DNA from 2 places in the Streptomyces sp. NBC_01551 genome. Region 1 is predicted to be linked to the other one. Evidence: riboswitches for the same ligand, from Rfam matches in the RefSeq annotation. Region 1 holds a riboswitch; the other holds the start of a gene.
The links. Region 1 has a riboswitch for ZMP and ZTP ahead of OG982_RS25035 (bifunctional 5,10-methylenetetrahydrofolate dehydrogenase/5,10-methenyltetrahydrofolate cyclohydrolase). Riboswitches for the same ligand answer to the same signal wherever they lie in the genome.
Positions count from the first base shown of each region.

Region 1 (7,957 bases):
TCGCCTCCCTCGACGCCGACGGACACGGGCTGGCGCAGACCTCGACGGCGCGGCTGCGCGGCCGCAAGCTCTTCGTCTGGGGCGCGGGCGAGGGCGGCCGGCGCTGGCAGGAGTGGCTGACCGAGCCCGGCACCGGCGGCTACGCGGAGATCCAGGCCGGGCTGGCCCGGACCCAGCTGGAGCACGTACGACTGGAGGGCGGGGCGGAGTTCAGCTGGCTGGAGGCGTACGGGCCGCTGGCCGCGGATCCGGCGGCGGTGCACGGGGCCGACTGGCCGGCGGCGCGCGGCGCGGCCTCGGTGGCCCTGGACGCCGCTCTGCCGCGCGAGCGGGTGGACGCGGCGTACGAGGCCTGGCGCGGGAGCGCCGACACCGAGCCCGGGGAGCGGCTGGCGGCGGGCTCGGGCTGGGGCGCGCTGGAGGTGCTGTGCGGCGGGCACAAACTGCCGGGCACGCCGTTCGAGGAGGCAGGGCTGGGCCCGGAACAGGCCCCCTGGCTCGAACTGTGGCGGACCGGCGTCTTCCCGACGCCCCGGCGCGTCGTCCCGCCGGGGCCGACCCTGGTGGCCGCGCACTGGCGGGACATGCTGGAGACCGCCCGGGCGGATCCGCTGACCGAGTACCACCTGGGCGTGGCCCAGTGGCACGCCGGGGACGTGGCGCAGGCGGTACGGAGCTGGGAGCGCGGGCTGGCGCTGGCGCCCTCGCGGTGGCCGCTGCTGCGGTGCCTGGCGCTGGCGGAGGCGGTGGCCGGGGACCCGGAGCGGGCGGCCGACGGCTACGCGGAGGCGTTCGCGGACCTGGCCGAGGAGAGCCGCGGGGGCGAGGCCTGGACGGCCGCCGAGTCCGCGCTGGGGCGGGAGGCGATGACGGCCCTGCTCGCGGCCGGGCGGCCGGCGCAGGCCCGCGCGGTCTGGGACCGGCTCCGGCCGGCCCTGCGCGAACAGGGCCGGTTCCGGCTGCTCGCCGCCCGGTTGCTGGCGGCGGAGGGCCATGTCGGCGCGGCCCGGCGGGTGTTCGAGGAGGGTTTCGAGCTCCCGGACCTGCGCGAGGGCGAGGAGGTCCTCGCCGAGGTCTGGTCCTCCCTCACCGACCGCCCGCTGCCGCAGGCGTACAACTTCCGCATGAGCCCACCGGGTTAGCCGCCGGCCCGTCGGCCGTGGGCCGCCGCCTCGGCTTCGGCGACGGCGCGCGGGACTGCCCGTGGGGGCCCGGTGTCAGGCGCGGCACAGGATCTCGCCGTTCAGGACCGAGAACCAGGCATCGGGCCGGGCACCCCAGGAGCGCCAGGCCTCGGCGATCTCCGCCAGGCCCGCCGGGGTGGCATGGCCGTCGGCCGTGGCGAGCGCGGCGTACGAGGAGGCCGTCGTCCGGTCCGCCCACAGGGACGACCACCAGGAGACCTCCTCCGGCGTGGCGTAACACCAGGCCGTCGCCGAGCAGGCGATCTCCGTGAAGCCGGCCGCCTGCGCCCAGGACCGCAGCCGGCGGCCGGCGTCGGGCTCGCCGCCGTTGGCGCGGGCCACCCGGCGGTACAGGCCCAGCCACTCCTCCAGCCCGGCCTCTGCCGGGAACCAGGTCATCGCCGCGTAGTCCGCGTCCCGCACGGCCACGACGCCGCCCGGCCGGCACACCCGGCGCATCTCGCGCAGCGCCCGTACCGGGTCGCCGACGTGCTGGAGCACCTGGTGGGCGTGGACCACGTCGAAGGAGTCGTCCGGGAAGTCCAGCGCGTGCACGTCCGCCGTCGCGAACTCCGCGTTGGCCACGCCCCGCTCCGCCGCGTACGCGCGGGCCTGCTCGATCACGTCCTCGGCGGCGTCCACCGCCGTGACCCGGCCGCCCGGGGACACCAGGTCCGCCAGATCCGCCGTGATGGTGCCCGGGCCGCAGCCCACGTCCAGGACCGTCATGCCCGGTCGCAGCTCGCCGATCAGGTACGCGGCCGAGTTGCGGGCGGTGCGCCAGCGGTGCGAGCGCAGGACCGACTCGTGGTGGCCGTGGGTGTAGACGGCGGTCTCGTGCGCGGCGTGCGCGGCGTCCCCGGCGTGCGTGGCGTCCGCGACGTCCCCGGCATCCCTGGCGTCCATGGGTGACTCCTCCTCGTCGAAGTGTTTCCCGGCGTGGTGATCACGGTAGGGGATTCGATCGCCATGTGAGATATGCGTTTTGACATGTGGACACCATCCCGCTGCGGCAAGGGCAGTGTCCGGGCCGGTGGCAGGGTGAAAGCGGTGCGAGGACAGTGGGCCCCGGGGGAGAACACCACGGCAGAGGACGGTGAGACCCGTGCCGGACACGCTGCTCGAACAGCACGCCGCCGCGTTGGCCCTCTTCGGAGAGCGGGTGCGCGCCGTCGGCGCCGCCCAGTGGAACCTGCCGACCCCCTGTACGGAGTGGAACGTGCGGGAACTCGTCAACCACGTCACGGGCGAGCAGCTCTGGATCCCGCCGCTCGTCAGCGAGGGCCGCACGGTCGAGGACATCGGCGACTCGCTCTCCGGCGACCGGCTCGGCGACGACCCGGCCGCCACCTGGGAGCGGGCCGCGGCCGCCGCCCGGGCCGCGTTCACCGCGCCCGGGGCGCTGGACCGCACGGTCAGGCTCTCCTACGGGCCCGCGCTCGGCCGGGCCTACTGCTCGGAACTGACCGCCGACTGCGTCGTCCACACCTGGGACCTCTCGCGGGCCATCGGCGCCGAGGAGCGGCTGCCGGACGGGCTCGTGGAGTTCGCCATCAAGGAGGTCATGCCCTACGTGGACGGGCTCGCGGCCAGCGGACTGTTCGCCGCCCCGCTGGAGGTGCCGGCGGGCGCGAACGCGCAGACCCGGCTGCTGGCGATGGTGGGCCGGCAGGGCTGAGCGGGCGGCTCTCCTGGTCGCACCCCCGGGCGGACGACAACGGGCATGCCATGGCGAAAAATCGTATAAAGGGCAGGTCTGGCGGAGTCCGACGAGCGCGGAAGGCGGGAGGACCGTGGAGGGGACGCAGCGCACGGTGGCGGAGGGCCGTGGCCCGGTCCGCTACGGCCCACCCGCGCCCGAGCCCGGCCTGCCGGTGCTGCCCGAGCTCGCCGCCGTCCTCGCCGAGGCCGCCCGGCAGGCCGTCCCCGAGCCCCCGGGCGGCGGGGAACCCGTACGGGAGGCCGCCTGCCGGCACTGGGCGCGGCGCGGGCTCGCCACCGCCCCCGAGAACGTGGCCGCCGGACCCGGCGCGCCCGCCCTGCTGCTCGCGCTGCTGGGCGCCTACGGGGGCGACGTCATGCTGCCCCGGCCCTGTCCCGCCTGGTGGACGCCACAGGTCCGGCTGCTGGGACGGCGGGCGTACCACGTGCCGACCCCGGCCGAGTGCGGCGGCGTCCCCGACCCGTACGCCCTGCTGGAGACCGTCCGCCGGGTCCGCGCCGAGGGCGGCGACCCGCGCGTGCTGCTGCTCTCGGTCGCCGACGACCCGACCGCGACCGTGCCGCCGCCCGAGCTGCTGCGCGAGGCCTGCGAGGCCGCCGCCGACGCCGATCTGTTCGTCGTCAGCGACGAGAGCTGGCGCGACACCGTACACCGGCCCCACGACACCCTCGTCCTGAGCCCCGCCGAGATGCTCCCCGACCGGGCCGCCGTACTCGTCGACCTGGCGGGCGCGCTGCTGCCCGCCGGGTGGCCCGCCGCCGTCGCCCGCTTCCCCGGCACCCCGCGCGGGACCTGGCTGCGGGCCCGCACCCTCGACGTGCTCACCGCGACGGGCGCGCTCGTCGCCGGCCCGGTCGCCGCGGCCGCCGCGCACGCCCTGGAGGAGCCCGACGCGGTCGCCGGACGCGCCTACGCGGCGGCCGCCCTGCACGGCGCGGTGGCCGCCGCCGTGCACCGCGAGCTGCTCGCCGTCGGCGCGTTCGCGCGGCCCCCTCAAGCAGGCCGCCACCTGTACGCCGACCTGGGCCCGCTGCGCGCGGGGCTGGCCCGGCACGGGGTGGGCGACGCGATGGAGCTGGAGGACTGGCTCGGCGCGCGGCTCGGCGCGCCGACGCCCGGCGGGCAGCGGTTCGCGGACGAACCGGTCGCGCTGCGGGTCCGGCTGTCGACGGGGCCCTTCCTCGGCGCGACCCCGGGGGAGCGGCTGGCCGCGCTGACGGCGCGCGACCCGCTGGACCTCCCGCACGTACGGGGCTCGCTGGAGCGCCTGCGGTCGGTCCTGGCCGGGCTGTCCTGATGGGGGAGCGGACGCAGACGCCGGCCCGTGGCGCCGTGGCGCGGCGGCCGGCGACGCGGCCCGAGCCGGTCACCCGGCCGCCGGGGGAGATCCGGCACTGGCCGCGCTCGTTCGCCGACCGACTGACGACCCCGCTGCCCGGCGTCCGGGCCTTCGCCCGGCTCGCCCGCGAGGGCGCCTTCCGGCCCGATCCCGAGGGCCTGCGCGGCATCCCCGACCTGCCGTACGAGCCGGCTCCGCTCCCGGAGGCGGCCCCCGGCGCGGTGTCCGTCACCTGGGCCGGGCACGCCAGCTGGGTGCTCCGGCTGGGCGGGCTGACCGTCCTGACCGACCCGGTCTGGTCCCGGCGCATCCTGGGGACACCGGCTCGGATGACGCCCGTCGGGGTGCGGTGGGAGGACCTGCCGCCGGTCGACGCGGTGGTGATCAGCCACAACCACTACGACCACCTCGACGCGCCGACGCTGCGGCGGCTGCCGCGCGACACGGCCCTGTTCGTCCCGGCCGGGGTCGGGCGCTGGTGCCGGCGGCGCGGGTTCACGCGGGTGACGGAGCTGGACTGGTGGGAGTCCGCCGAGCTGGGCGGCGTACGGTTCGACTTCGTCCCGGCGCACCACTGGTCGAAGCGGTCGCTGATCGACACCTGCCGGACGCTGTGGGGCGGGTGGATCCTGACGGACGAACGGGGCGCGGGCCGGCAGGTCTACTTCGCGGGCGACACCGGGTACGGGCACTGGTTCGCGGAGATCGGGCGCCGCCACCCGGGGATCGACCTGGCGCTGCTGCCGATCGGGGCGTACGCCCCGAGGTGGTGGCTGCGGGACGTGCACGCCGATCCGGAGGAGGCGGTGCGGGCGTGCCTGGACCTGGGCGCGCGGCGGATGGCCCCGATGCACTGGGCGACCTTTGTCCTGTCGGCCGAGCCGGTCATGGAGCCGCTCCACCGCGTCCGCGCCGCCTGGTCCCGCGCGGGCCTGCCCCGCGAGGCCCTCTGGGACCTCCCCATCGGCAGCTCCCGCGCCCTGTGACGGCCGGCGCCGGCCTGTGACGGCCGGCGCCGGCCTGTGACGGCCGGCGCCGGCCTGTGACGGCCGGCGCCGGCCTGTGACGGCCCGCGCCGGCTCAGCCCGGCCCGCCCCGGCCGAAGGCCCGCCCCGCGTCCCCCGGTCCCGCGTCAGAGGGTGGCGAGGTCCAGCCCGGCCTGAGCGGCCGCCGCCCGGACGGTCTGCTCCAGGAGCACCGCGATCGTCATCGGGCCGACCCCGCCCGGGACCGGGGTGATCAGCGAGGCCCGCGCCGCCGCCGACTCGAAGTGGACGTCGCCGACGTTGCCCTCGTTGTACCCGGCGTCCAGGACCACCGCGCCCGGCTTGATGTCCTCGCCCCGGATGAACTCGGCCTTGCCGACGGCCGCGACCAGCACGTCCGCCTGGCGCACGATCGACGGCAGGTCCACGGTGCGGGAGTGGCAGTAGGTGACGGTGGCGTTCTGCTCCAGCAGCAGCATCCCGGCCGGCTTGCCCAGGATCGCGCTGCGCCCGACCACGACGGCGTGCTTGCCGGTCAGGTCCACGTCGTAGGCCTCCAGCAGCCGCATGATGCCGCCGGGGGTGCAGGAGACGAAGCCCGGCAGGCCGAAGCCCATGGCGGCGAACGAGTGCATCGTGACCCCGTCGACGTCCTTGCCCGGCGCGATCGCCTCGAAGGCCGCCCGCTCGTCGATGTGGTGCGGGACGGGGTGCTGGAGCAGGATGCCGCTGATCTCCGGGTCCTCGGAGAGCGCCGTGATCGCGGCGACCAGCTCCTCGGTCGTGGTCTCGGCCGGCAGCTCCACGTGGCGCGAGGTGATCCCGGCCTTGGCGCAGCGGTTCTGCTTCATCTTCACGTACGTGACCGACGCCGGGTCCTCGCCGACCAGCACGGTGGCCAGGCACGGAGCCGTTCCCGTGGCCTCGGTGATCTTCGCCGCGAGGGAAGCGGTCTCCTGCGAGATGCGGCGGGCGAGGGCGGTGCCGTCCATCAGCCGGGCGGTCCGCCCCGGCTCGGCGGACGCGGACGCGGACTCGGACACGGTCTGGGGCTGCGGGATGGACTGGACGGTCGTCATGGGGTCTCCTGAGCGTCGCTGCGGATCTCGGATCGGTGATCGCGGTTCGCGGTTTCGCCCAGGCGCGCGGCAGTGGACGTACGCACGGCGTACGCCGGGCCGCTCCCCGGTGGTGATCCACCCGAACGCCAGTCACGGCCCGCATCCACCATATCCGGTGGATGACCGGCGCCCGACCTGGGACGATCTAGACATGACGCGCACTTTCGACCATCTCGTCGCCGAAGCCGAATCCGTCTCCGTCGACGGCTGGGACTTCTCCTGGCTCGACGGCCGCGCCACCGAGCAGCGCCCCTCCTGGGGCTACCAGAGACTCATGGCCGAGCGTCTGGCCCGGGTCCACTCCGCCCTCGACATCCAGACCGGCGGCGGCGAGGTGCTCGCAGGGGCGGGGACCCTGCCCCGGCTGACGGTCGCCACCGAGTCGTGGCCGCCGAACATCGCGAAGGCGACCCGGCTGCTGCACCCGCTCGGCGCGGTCGTCGTCGCGGACACCGACGAGCCGCCGCTGCCCTTCGGCGACGAGTCCTTCGATCTGGTGATCAGCCGGCACCCCGTGACGATCTGGTGGGACGAGATCGCCCGCGTCCTCACGCCCGGCGGCACCTACCTCTCGCAGCAGGTCGGTCCGGCGAGCGTCTTCGAGCTCGTCGAGTACTTCCTGGGCCCGCAGCCCGAGGAGGTCCGGCGCGGCCGGCACCCCGACGACGCGGCCGCCGACGCCGCCGGGGCGGGCCTCGAAGTGGTCGATCTGCGCTCCGAGCGACTGCGGACGGAGTTCCACGACATCGGAGCCGTGATCTACTTTCTACGGAAGGTGATCTGGATGGTGCCCGGCTTCACGGTCGGGCAGTACCGGGACCGGTTGCGCGAGCTGCATGAACAGATCGAACGCGAAGGTCCGTTCATCGCGCACACCGCCCGCTTCCTCATCGAGGCCCGCAAAACGGGCTGACCGCGGGGCGGACGGATCCACGCCGGATCGGTTGCGCGGCCACAGCGTGGCGCAGGTCACTCAATTCAGCGCGTAACGAATCGACTCGGGCATGCGATGAACCGACAGGTGTCCTCGCGCGGCCCCGGAATACAGACCCCCCTCGGGTCTGTTTCCCGAGTTCGCGCGATGATGTCCCGCCCACCCCTTATCTGTTCGCAACGAGAGGCTCCTTGTGTCGCTCAGCCCGTCCCGTACGTTCCCTCCGGAGATCGCCGAATCGGAGGCCCTCGTCGCGCTCGTCGAGCGCGGCCGCGAGCAGGGTCACATCAACGGTGACGACGTGCGCCAGGCCTTCGAGGCCGGCCGCATCCCGGTGGACCAGTGGAAGCGGGTCCTGCGCAGCCTGAACCAGGTCCTGGACGAGGAGGGCGTCGCCCTGCACGTCAGCGCCGCCCCCGCCACGAAGGCTGCCGCGAAGAAGCCCCGCAAGGCGGCCGCCGCGCCTGCCCGCACCGTGACCAAGAAGGCCGCCGCCGCGCCCCGCCCCATCGGCGCGCGCAAGACCGCGGCCGCGGCCGCACCGGTCGCCGCCGCCGCGGCGATATCTGCCGACACCGTCGGCGCCGACGTGTCCGAGGACACGGACGCCGCCGCTCCGAAGAAGCGCGTGGTCAAGAAGACCGCCGCGAAGAAGACCGCCGTCAAGAAG
Region 1 is NZ_JAPEPX010000001.1:5,541,179-5,549,135, forward strand. It holds gene OG982_RS25010 (DUF5107 domain-containing protein) at 1-1,142, shown strand, start outside; gene OG982_RS25015 (methyltransferase domain-containing protein) at 1,218-2,090, opposite strand; gene OG982_RS25020 (TIGR03086 family metal-binding protein) at 2,290-2,862, shown strand; gene OG982_RS25025 (aminotransferase class I/II-fold pyridoxal phosphate-dependent enzyme) at 2,978-4,204, shown strand; gene OG982_RS25030 (MBL fold metallo-hydrolase) at 4,204-5,232, shown strand; gene OG982_RS25035 (bifunctional 5,10-methylenetetrahydrofolate dehydrogenase/5,10-methenyltetrahydrofolate cyclohydrolase) at 5,379-6,224, opposite strand; ZMP/ZTP riboswitch at 6,361-6,457, opposite strand; gene OG982_RS25040 (class I SAM-dependent methyltransferase) at 6,505-7,266, shown strand; gene OG982_RS25045 (RNA polymerase sigma factor) at 7,481-7,957, shown strand, end outside.

Region 2 (7,957 bases), 1.5 Mb from region 1:
GTCGCTTCAGTGTGGCGGCAGCACCCCTGGGACGCCAGAGGCCTCTTTCGGCGGGGCCGGCGCCCGGGGGTGTCAGCGCGGTGTCAGGGCGGATTCAGAGCGGATTCAGTGCTTCGCGGGCAGGAACCCGAGGCGGTCGTAGGCCTGCGCCAGGGTCTCGGCGGCGACCGCGCGGGCCTTCTCCGCGCCCTTGGCCAAGATGGCGTCCAGGGTCTCGGGGTCGTCCAGGTACTCCTGGGTGCGCTGCCTGAACGGTGTGACGAAATCGACCATCACACCGGCCAGGTCGGTCTTCAGCGCGCCGTAGCCCTTGCCCTCGTACTTCTCCTCCAGGGCGGTGACCGTCTCGCCCGTGAGGGTGGAGTAGATCGTGAGCAGGTTGCTGACGCCGGGCTTCTTCTCGGTGTCGAAGCGGATCTCGGCCTCGGTGTCGGTGACCGCGCTCTTGATCTTCTTCTCGGTGACCTTGGGCTCGTCGAGGAGGTTGATCAGGCCCTTGGGCGAGGACGCGGACTTCGACATCTTGATCGCCGGGTCCTGGAGGTCGTAGATCTTCGCGACCTCCTTGACGATGTGCGCGGCGGGGAGGGTGAAGGTCCGGCCGAAGCGCGTGTTGAAGCGCTCGGCGAGGTCGCGGGTCAGCTCGATGTGCTGGCGCTGGTCCTCGCCGACCGGGACGGCGTTCGCCTGGTAGAGGAGGATGTCGGCCACCTGGAGGATCGGGTACGTGAACAGGCCGACGGTGGCGTTGTTCGCGCCCGACTTCGCGGACTTGTCCTTGAACTGGGTCATCCGGCTGGCCTCGCCGAAGCCGGTGATGCAGTTCATGACCCAGCCGAGCTGCGCGTGCTCGGGCACGTGGCTCTGGATGAAGAGCGTGCAGCGCTCGGGGTCCAGGCCGGCGGCGAGCAGCTGCGCGGCGGAGAGGCGGGTGTTCGCGCGGAGATCCTTCGGATCCTGCGGCATGGTGATCGCGTGCAGGTCGACGACCATGTAGAACGCGTCGTGCGTCTCCTGGAGGGCGACGTACTGGCGGATGGCACCGAGGTAGTTCCCGAGGTGGAACGAACCGGAGGTGGGCTGGATGCCGGAGAGCGCGCGAGGACGATCAGAAGCCATGGCTTCATTCTCTCAGGTGCGCGGGCGGGCTCGGGCCCACCGGCGCCCTTGTCGCGGGGGCGAACGCGACACCGCCGCCGGCGCCGCGGCCCCTCGCTCCGCCGCACGCGTCCGCGGCGCCGCCACGCAAGCGGCCCCGCGCTCCGCGCCTCGAACGCCGGCGGGGCCGGTTCCTTCAGCCCCCGCCGAGCGGCCCGGCGGGGGCTGGATCCAGCCGGCCCCGCCGGCGGCCGACGTGTCAGGACAGCGGGAGGCCCGGGGCCGGGTGGGCTGACATCAGGTCCTCGACCTCCGCGCGGACGGCGGCCAGGGCCGGCTCGTCCGACTTGGCGGCCGCGTCGACGGCCCGGGAGATCCACTCCGCCACCACCGGCATGTGCTGGACGCCGAGCCCGCGCGAGGTCAGCGACGGCGTGCCGATCCGGATCCCCGACGGGTCGAACGGCTTGCGGGGGTCGAACGGCACCGTGTTGTAGTTCACGACGATCCCGGCCCGGTCCAGCGCCTTCGCCGCGACCTTGCCCGGGACGCCCCGGGAGGTCAGGTCCATCAGGATCAGGTGGTTGTCCGTGCCGCCCGAGACGAGGTCGAAGCCGCGTGCGAGCAGCGCCTCGGCCAGGGCCTTCGCGTTGGCCACCACCGCGTGCGCGTACGTCACGAACGCCGGCTGCGCGGCCTCGTGGAGGGCGACCGCGATGCCCGCCGTCGTCTGGTTGTGCGGGCCGCCCTGCAGGCCCGGGAAGACCGCCTTGTCGATGGCCTTCGCGTGCTCCTCCCGGCACATCAGCATCGCGCCGCGCGGACCCCGCAGGGTCTTGTGCGTGGTGGTGGAGACGACGTCCACGTGCGGCACCGGCGACGGGTGCGCGCCGCCCGCGATCAGGCCGGCGATGTGCGCCACGTCCGCGACCAGGACCGAGCCCGCCTCGCGCGCGATCGACGCGAAGGCCTCGAAGTCGATCGTGCGGGGCAGGGCGGTGCCGCCGCAGAACATGATCTTCGGGCGCTCCGCGAGGGCCAGCTCGCGCACCGCGTCGTAGTCGATCAGGCCGGTGTCGGCCCGTACGCCGTACTGGACGCCCCGGAACCAGGAGCCCGTGGCCGAGACGCCCCAGCCGTGGGTGAGGTGCCCGCCCATCGGCAGGGCCATGCCCATCACCGTGTCGCCGGGCTTGGCGAACGCCAGGTACACCGCGAGGTTCGCCGGCGAGCCGGAGTACGGCTGGACGTTCGCGTGGTCCACCCCGAACAGGCCCTTCGCCCGCTCGACGGCCAGCGCCTCGACGCGGTCGATGTTCTGCTGGCCCTCGTAGTAGCGGCGGCCGGGGTAGCCCTCGCTGTACTTGTTCTGCAGCACCGTGCCGGAGGCCTCCAGGACGGCCGCGGACACGTAGTTCTCGCTCGGGATGAGGCGGAGGGTCTCCGCCTGGAGTGCTTCTTCCGCCTCGACGAACGACGCCAGTTCGGGGTCGGTAGCGAAAAGGGCGGGATGGCGGCGCGCGGTCATGGCGGCTCCTCCGGGGTCGATGTCGTCTCTCGTCCCCGCGAGGCCCAGGCGAGCGGCCCTGTGTGCGGTCGTACGCGCACGACTCCCCCGGAGTTGGTTCTCCGTACGCCAGTCGCCGTGCGTACCGACCACCTTAGCGGGCGCGCCACAAGAAAGGTTTCTCCGTCCGGTATACGAGCGAGGATGGACAGTGACGCCACCCTCGTCACAGGCCTGACGGACGATCGGAGACCCCGTGTCGACAACTGCTGATGCCATCCGCTCCGCCGACGCGCACAGCGCGCACACCTATCACCCGCTGCCCGTCGTCGTCGCGTCGGCGGACGGCGCCTGGATGACCGACGTGGAGGGACGGCGCTATCTGGACATGCTCGCCGGATACTCGGCGCTCAACTTCGGGCACGGCAACCGCCGCCTGATCGACGCCGCGAAGGCCCAGCTGGAACGGGTCACGCTGACCTCCCGCGCCTTCCACCACGACCGCTTCGCCGACTTCTGCGCGCAGCTCGCCGAGCTGTGCGGCAAGGAGATGGTGCTGCCGATGAACACGGGGGCGGAGGCGGTCGAGACGGCGGTGAAGACCGCCAGGAAGTGGGGTTACGAGGTCAAGGGCGTCCCGGACGGCCACGCCAAGATCGTGGTCGCGGCCGACAACTTCCACGGCCGTACGACGACCATCGTCAGCTTCTCGACGGACCACGACGCCCGCGACCACTTCGGGCCGTACACGCCCGGCTTCGAGATCGTCCCGTACGGGGACCTCACCGCGCTCGCGCACGCCGTCACGGAGAACACCGTCGCGGTGCTGCTGGAGCCGATCCAGGGCGAGGCGGGGGTATTGGTGCCGCCGGCCGGATACCTGCGGGGCGTACGGGAACTGACGCGCGAGCGGAACGTTCTCTTCATGGCGGACGAGATCCAGTCGGGGCTGGGCCGGACCGGCAAGACCTTCGCCTGCGAGCACGAGGGGGTCGTCCCGGACGTGTACATCCTGGGCAAGGCGCTCGGCGGCGGGGTCGTGCCCGTGTCGGCCGTGGTCGCCGACCGCGACGTGCTCGGCGTGTTCCGGCCCGGTGAGCACGGGTCCACCTTCGGCGGGAACCCGCTGGCCTGCGCCGTCGCCCTGGAGGTGATCGCGATGCTGCGCTCCGGCGAGTTCCAGCAGCACGCCGCCGAGCTCGGCGACCACCTGCACCGGGAGCTGAACCTGCTGGTCGGCGGCGGTGCGGTGACCGCCGTGCGCGGGCGCGGCCTGTGGGCGGGCGTCGACATCGACCCGTCGCACGGCTCGGGGCGGGAGATCTCCGAGAAGCTGATGGAGCTCGGGGTGCTGGTGAAGGACACCCACGGATCGACGATCCGGATCGCCCCGCCGCTGGTGATCAGCAAGGAGGACCTGGACTGGGGCCTCGACCAGCTGCGGTCGGTGCTCTGCGTCTAGCCCGGCCCCCGCCGGGCCCGGGCCCCCGCCGGACTACAGGATGACGTGGGGCAGGAAGCGGGCGTACTCGTCCGTGACCGGCCCCGCGGATTCCCTGATGCCGAGCCCCGCCGCCTCCTCCTCGACGACCCACGCGCCGAGCACCACCCGGTTGCCGTCGAAGTCGGGCAGCGGGGCAAGGCCCTGGAAGACGTACGTCTCGCCCTCGACCGGGACGAACGGCGCGCCGTCCCCGCCCGCTTCGTGGAGCGTCACCCCGGCGCCCTCGCGGCCGAGCAGCGGCTTGGCGGCGTACCCGGTGGTGTCCGCGAGCTCGCGCGGGCCGTCGAGGTAGGCGGGCAGCAGGTTCGGGTGCTCCGGGAAGAGCTCCCACAGGACGGCCAGCAGCGCCTTGTTGGAGAGCAGCATCTTCCACAGCGGCTCGATCCACTGGGTGGTGCCGGAGCCGCCGCCGTGGTCGTAGCTGCCGAGCACCTGGGGGCCGAACTGGTCCTCGGCCAGCCACTCCCAGGGGTAGAGCTTGAAGCAGGCGCGGATGAAGCGGAGCCGCTCGTCCACGAAGCGGCCGGAGAGGCTGTCCCAGCCGATCTGCTCGACGGAGAGCGCGTGCGTTTCGAGGCCGGCCTGGTCCGCGGTCTCCTGGAGGTAGGCGACCGTCATCAGGTCCTCGCCGAGCTCGTCGGTCTCGGAGTGCGCGAAGTGCAGCGGGCCGGGCGGGAGCAGTTCGGCCTGCCGGCGCCAGGCGTCGACGAGCCGCTCGTGGAGGGAGTTCCACTGGTCGGCGCCGGGGAAACGGTCCTCCATCCAGAACCACTGCGGACTCGCCGCCTCCACCAGGGAGGTGGGGGTGTCGGCGTTGTACTCCAGCATCTTGGCCGGGCCGGTGCCGTCGTAGCGCAGGTCGAAACGCCCGTACAGGGAAGGCTGTTCGGCGCGGCGGCGCCAGGACTCGGCGATGAGCGCGGCGAGCTTCGGATCCTTGATGCCGAGGTCCGCGAAGCGGTCGTGCTCCACGATGTGCGCGGCGGCCGCGAGGCACATGGCGTGCAGTTCCTCGACGACCCCCTCCAGCGCCTCGACCTCCGGGAGCGTGAAGGAGTAGTACGCGCTCTCGTCCCAGTAGGGGCGCAGGGAGTCGTCGGGGTAGCGGGTCAGGGGGTAGATCAGCCCCTGCTCCTCGACGGTCCGCTGCCAGTCGGGGCGGGGCTCGATGGTGTGCCGCTTCATGGATCCGGGCTCCTCAGCCGCCGCTGGAGCCGGAGTGGCTGCCGTTGCCGATGCCGCCGCGGGTGACGGCGGACTTGTCGAAGCTGCCGCCGGTGACCTTGCCGTTGCTGACGTAGCCGCCGTAGTAGTACGAGCCGCGGCCGCCGCTCTTGCAGTCCTTGCTGTTCAGGTGGTCCAGCGTGGTGCGGGAGGCGCAGCGCTTGTCGGGCTCGTCGCTGCTGCCGCACGCGACGAGGGTGGCGGCGAGCAGGCCCATGCCGCCGAGCGCGACGGCGCCGGAGCGCATGCGGCGGCGGGCGGTGGTGGTGCTGCTGGTACTGGTGCCGGTGCTGTCCATGCGTGTGTGGCTCCCCCTCGTGGCGCGGCGGCGTGCTGCCGACAGAGTAGAGCGGGGTATCGGAGCGATGGAATCCGGCCGTCTTCAAGGCGGTGTTCTACAGTCGCTTCGTGCTGCTTGGGATGATTTGCGCGCTCGGTGCGGCGGTCTGTTTCGGTACGGCCTCGGTCCTGCAGGCGGTGGCCGCGCGGGCGGCGGAGCCGGGGACGGGGTCGGGGGTGGACCCGGCGCTGATGCTGCGCGCGCTGCGGCAGTGGCGGTACCTGTTGGGGCTGGGGCTGGACGGGGCCGGGTTCGTCCTCCAGATCATCGCCCTGCTGCACATCCCGATCTACGCGGTGGGCGCGGCGATGGCCGCCAGTCTGGCGGTGACGGCGGTGGTCGCGGCGCGGCTGCTGCGGGTGCGGCTGAGCCGGACGGAGTGGGGCGCGGTGGGGGTGGTCTGCGCGGGGCTGCTGATGCTGGGGCTGTCGTCGGGGCAGGAGGGCTCCGGGGAGGGGTCGCCGGCGCTCAAGTGGGGGCTGCTGGGGGCGGCGGTGCTGGTGCTGCTGGTGGGCGCGGCGGCCGGGGGGCTGCCGGACGGGCCGCGGGCGCTGGTCCTCGGCCTGGCGTCGGGGACGGGGTTCGGGGTGGTGGAGGTCGCGGTCCGGCTCATCGACGGGTTCTCGCTGACCAACCCGGCCGTTTACGCGTTGCTGCTGGGCGGGGGCGCGGGGTTCCTGCTGCTCACCTCGGCGTTGCAGCGGGGCTCGGTGACGGCGGCGACGGCCGGGCTGGTGCTGGGCGAGACGATCGGGCCGGCGGTGGTCGGGGTGGCGTTCCTCGGCGACCGGCCGCGGGAGGGTCTGGCGTGGCTGGCCGTCACCGGCTTCGCCGTCTCCGTGGCCGGCGCCCTGGCCCTGGCCCGCTTCGGCGAACCCCCACCACCTGCGGACGCCCCTGCCCGTGCGTAGCCCGGGGACCCGGACCTGGCGCGACCCTTCCCGGAGCGGGGCCGGGCTTCCCCGGGGCGGGGCCGGATGTGGTGCGGCCGCGCGGCGCTCGGGGCTTCGCCCCGGGATCGTCCCCGCCCCGCCCTTTCACCGTTTCCCGGGCTGCGCCCGGACCCCCTGCGCCTGCGGCGCCCGTCGTGGGCTCCGCGCCGCGGGGTTGCAGGTGGCGGGGCGACCCCGGCGGCGGAAGCCCCCGCACACGGGCCTCCGGCCACGCGCTGCCCTTTCACCGTTTCCCTGCGCCCGAACCCCCTGCGTCTGCGGCGCCCGTCGTGGGGCTCCGCGCCGCGGGGTTGCAGGTGGCGGGGCGACCCCGGCGGCGGAAGCCCCCGCACACGGGCATCCGGCCACGCGCTGCCCGCAGGGAGCGGACCCGTCGGCACGGCGACAGGCGGCCCCGCGGGGGCGACGGCCCCGGCGGCGGTGCCCGCAGAGGATCGTCACGGCAGGGTTGCCGACAGGGCGTTCAGGGTCGGGGTCCAGGCGCTGTCCGGCGGGGTGCCGTAGCCCACCACCAAGGCGTCGCGGGGCGGCATCGTGGCCTGGGGATGGCGGTAGCGGGAGAGGCCCGTCAGGGAGAGGGAGTGCCAGGAGGCCGCCTGGATCAGGGGCTGCTCCGTGCCCGGCGGGAGGTCCAGTACCGCGTGCAGGCCCGCCGAGATGCCCGACACCGCCGTCACCCGGTCCCCCACCGCCGCCACCAGCGCCTCGCGCCGCCGCAAGTACCTCTGCCGCATCCCCCGCACGTGCCGGTCGTACGCCCCCGACCGGATGAACTCCGCCAGCGTCAGCTGGTCCAGCGCGCTGGAGGTCCAGTCGGCCCGGCCCTTCACCGCCAGCACCTCCCCCACCAGCCCCGGCGGCAGCACCAGCCACCCCATCCGCAACCCCGGCGCCAACGCCTTGCTCGCCGTGCCCAGGTACACCACCCGGTCCGGGTCCAGCCCCTGCAACGCCCCGATCTGCTGTCGGTCGTAGCGGAACTCCCCGTCGTAGTCGTCCTCCAGGATCAGCCCGCCCGTCGTACGGGCCCAGTCGACCGCCGCCGCCCGCCGCGCCGGCGTCAGCGCGGCGCCCGTCGGGAACTGGTGCGCCGGCGTCAGCAGGACCGCCCCCGCCCCCGCCCCGGTCAGGGCCTCCGTCCGCGCCCCCGCACCGTCCACCGGCAGCGGCCGCATCCGCAGCCCCGCCCCCGCCAGCACGTCCCAGTGCACGTCCAGCCCGTACCCCTCGACCGCCACCTCCCGTACCCGCCGCGCCCGCAGCACCCCCGCCATCAGCTTCAGCCCGTGCACGAACCCCGCGCACAGCACGATCCGCTCCGGATCCGCGTA
Region 2 is NZ_JAPEPX010000001.1:4,080,047-4,088,003, reverse strand. It holds gene trpS (tryptophan--tRNA ligase) at 106-1,119, opposite strand; gene glyA (serine hydroxymethyltransferase) at 1,358-2,626, opposite strand; ZMP/ZTP riboswitch at 2,662-2,752, opposite strand; gene rocD (ornithine--oxo-acid transaminase) at 2,862-4,067, shown strand; gene OG982_RS18510 (glutathionylspermidine synthase family protein) at 4,101-5,294, opposite strand; gene OG982_RS18505 (hypothetical protein) at 5,308-5,631, opposite strand; gene OG982_RS18500 (hypothetical protein) at 5,742-6,584, shown strand; gene OG982_RS18495 (PLP-dependent aminotransferase family protein) at 7,064-7,957, opposite strand, start outside.
Region 2: it holds a riboswitch for ZMP and ZTP, as region 1 does, so the genes downstream of both, glyA (serine hydroxymethyltransferase) here and OG982_RS25035 (bifunctional 5,10-methylenetetrahydrofolate dehydrogenase/5,10-methenyltetrahydrofolate cyclohydrolase) in region 1, are expected to answer to the same signal.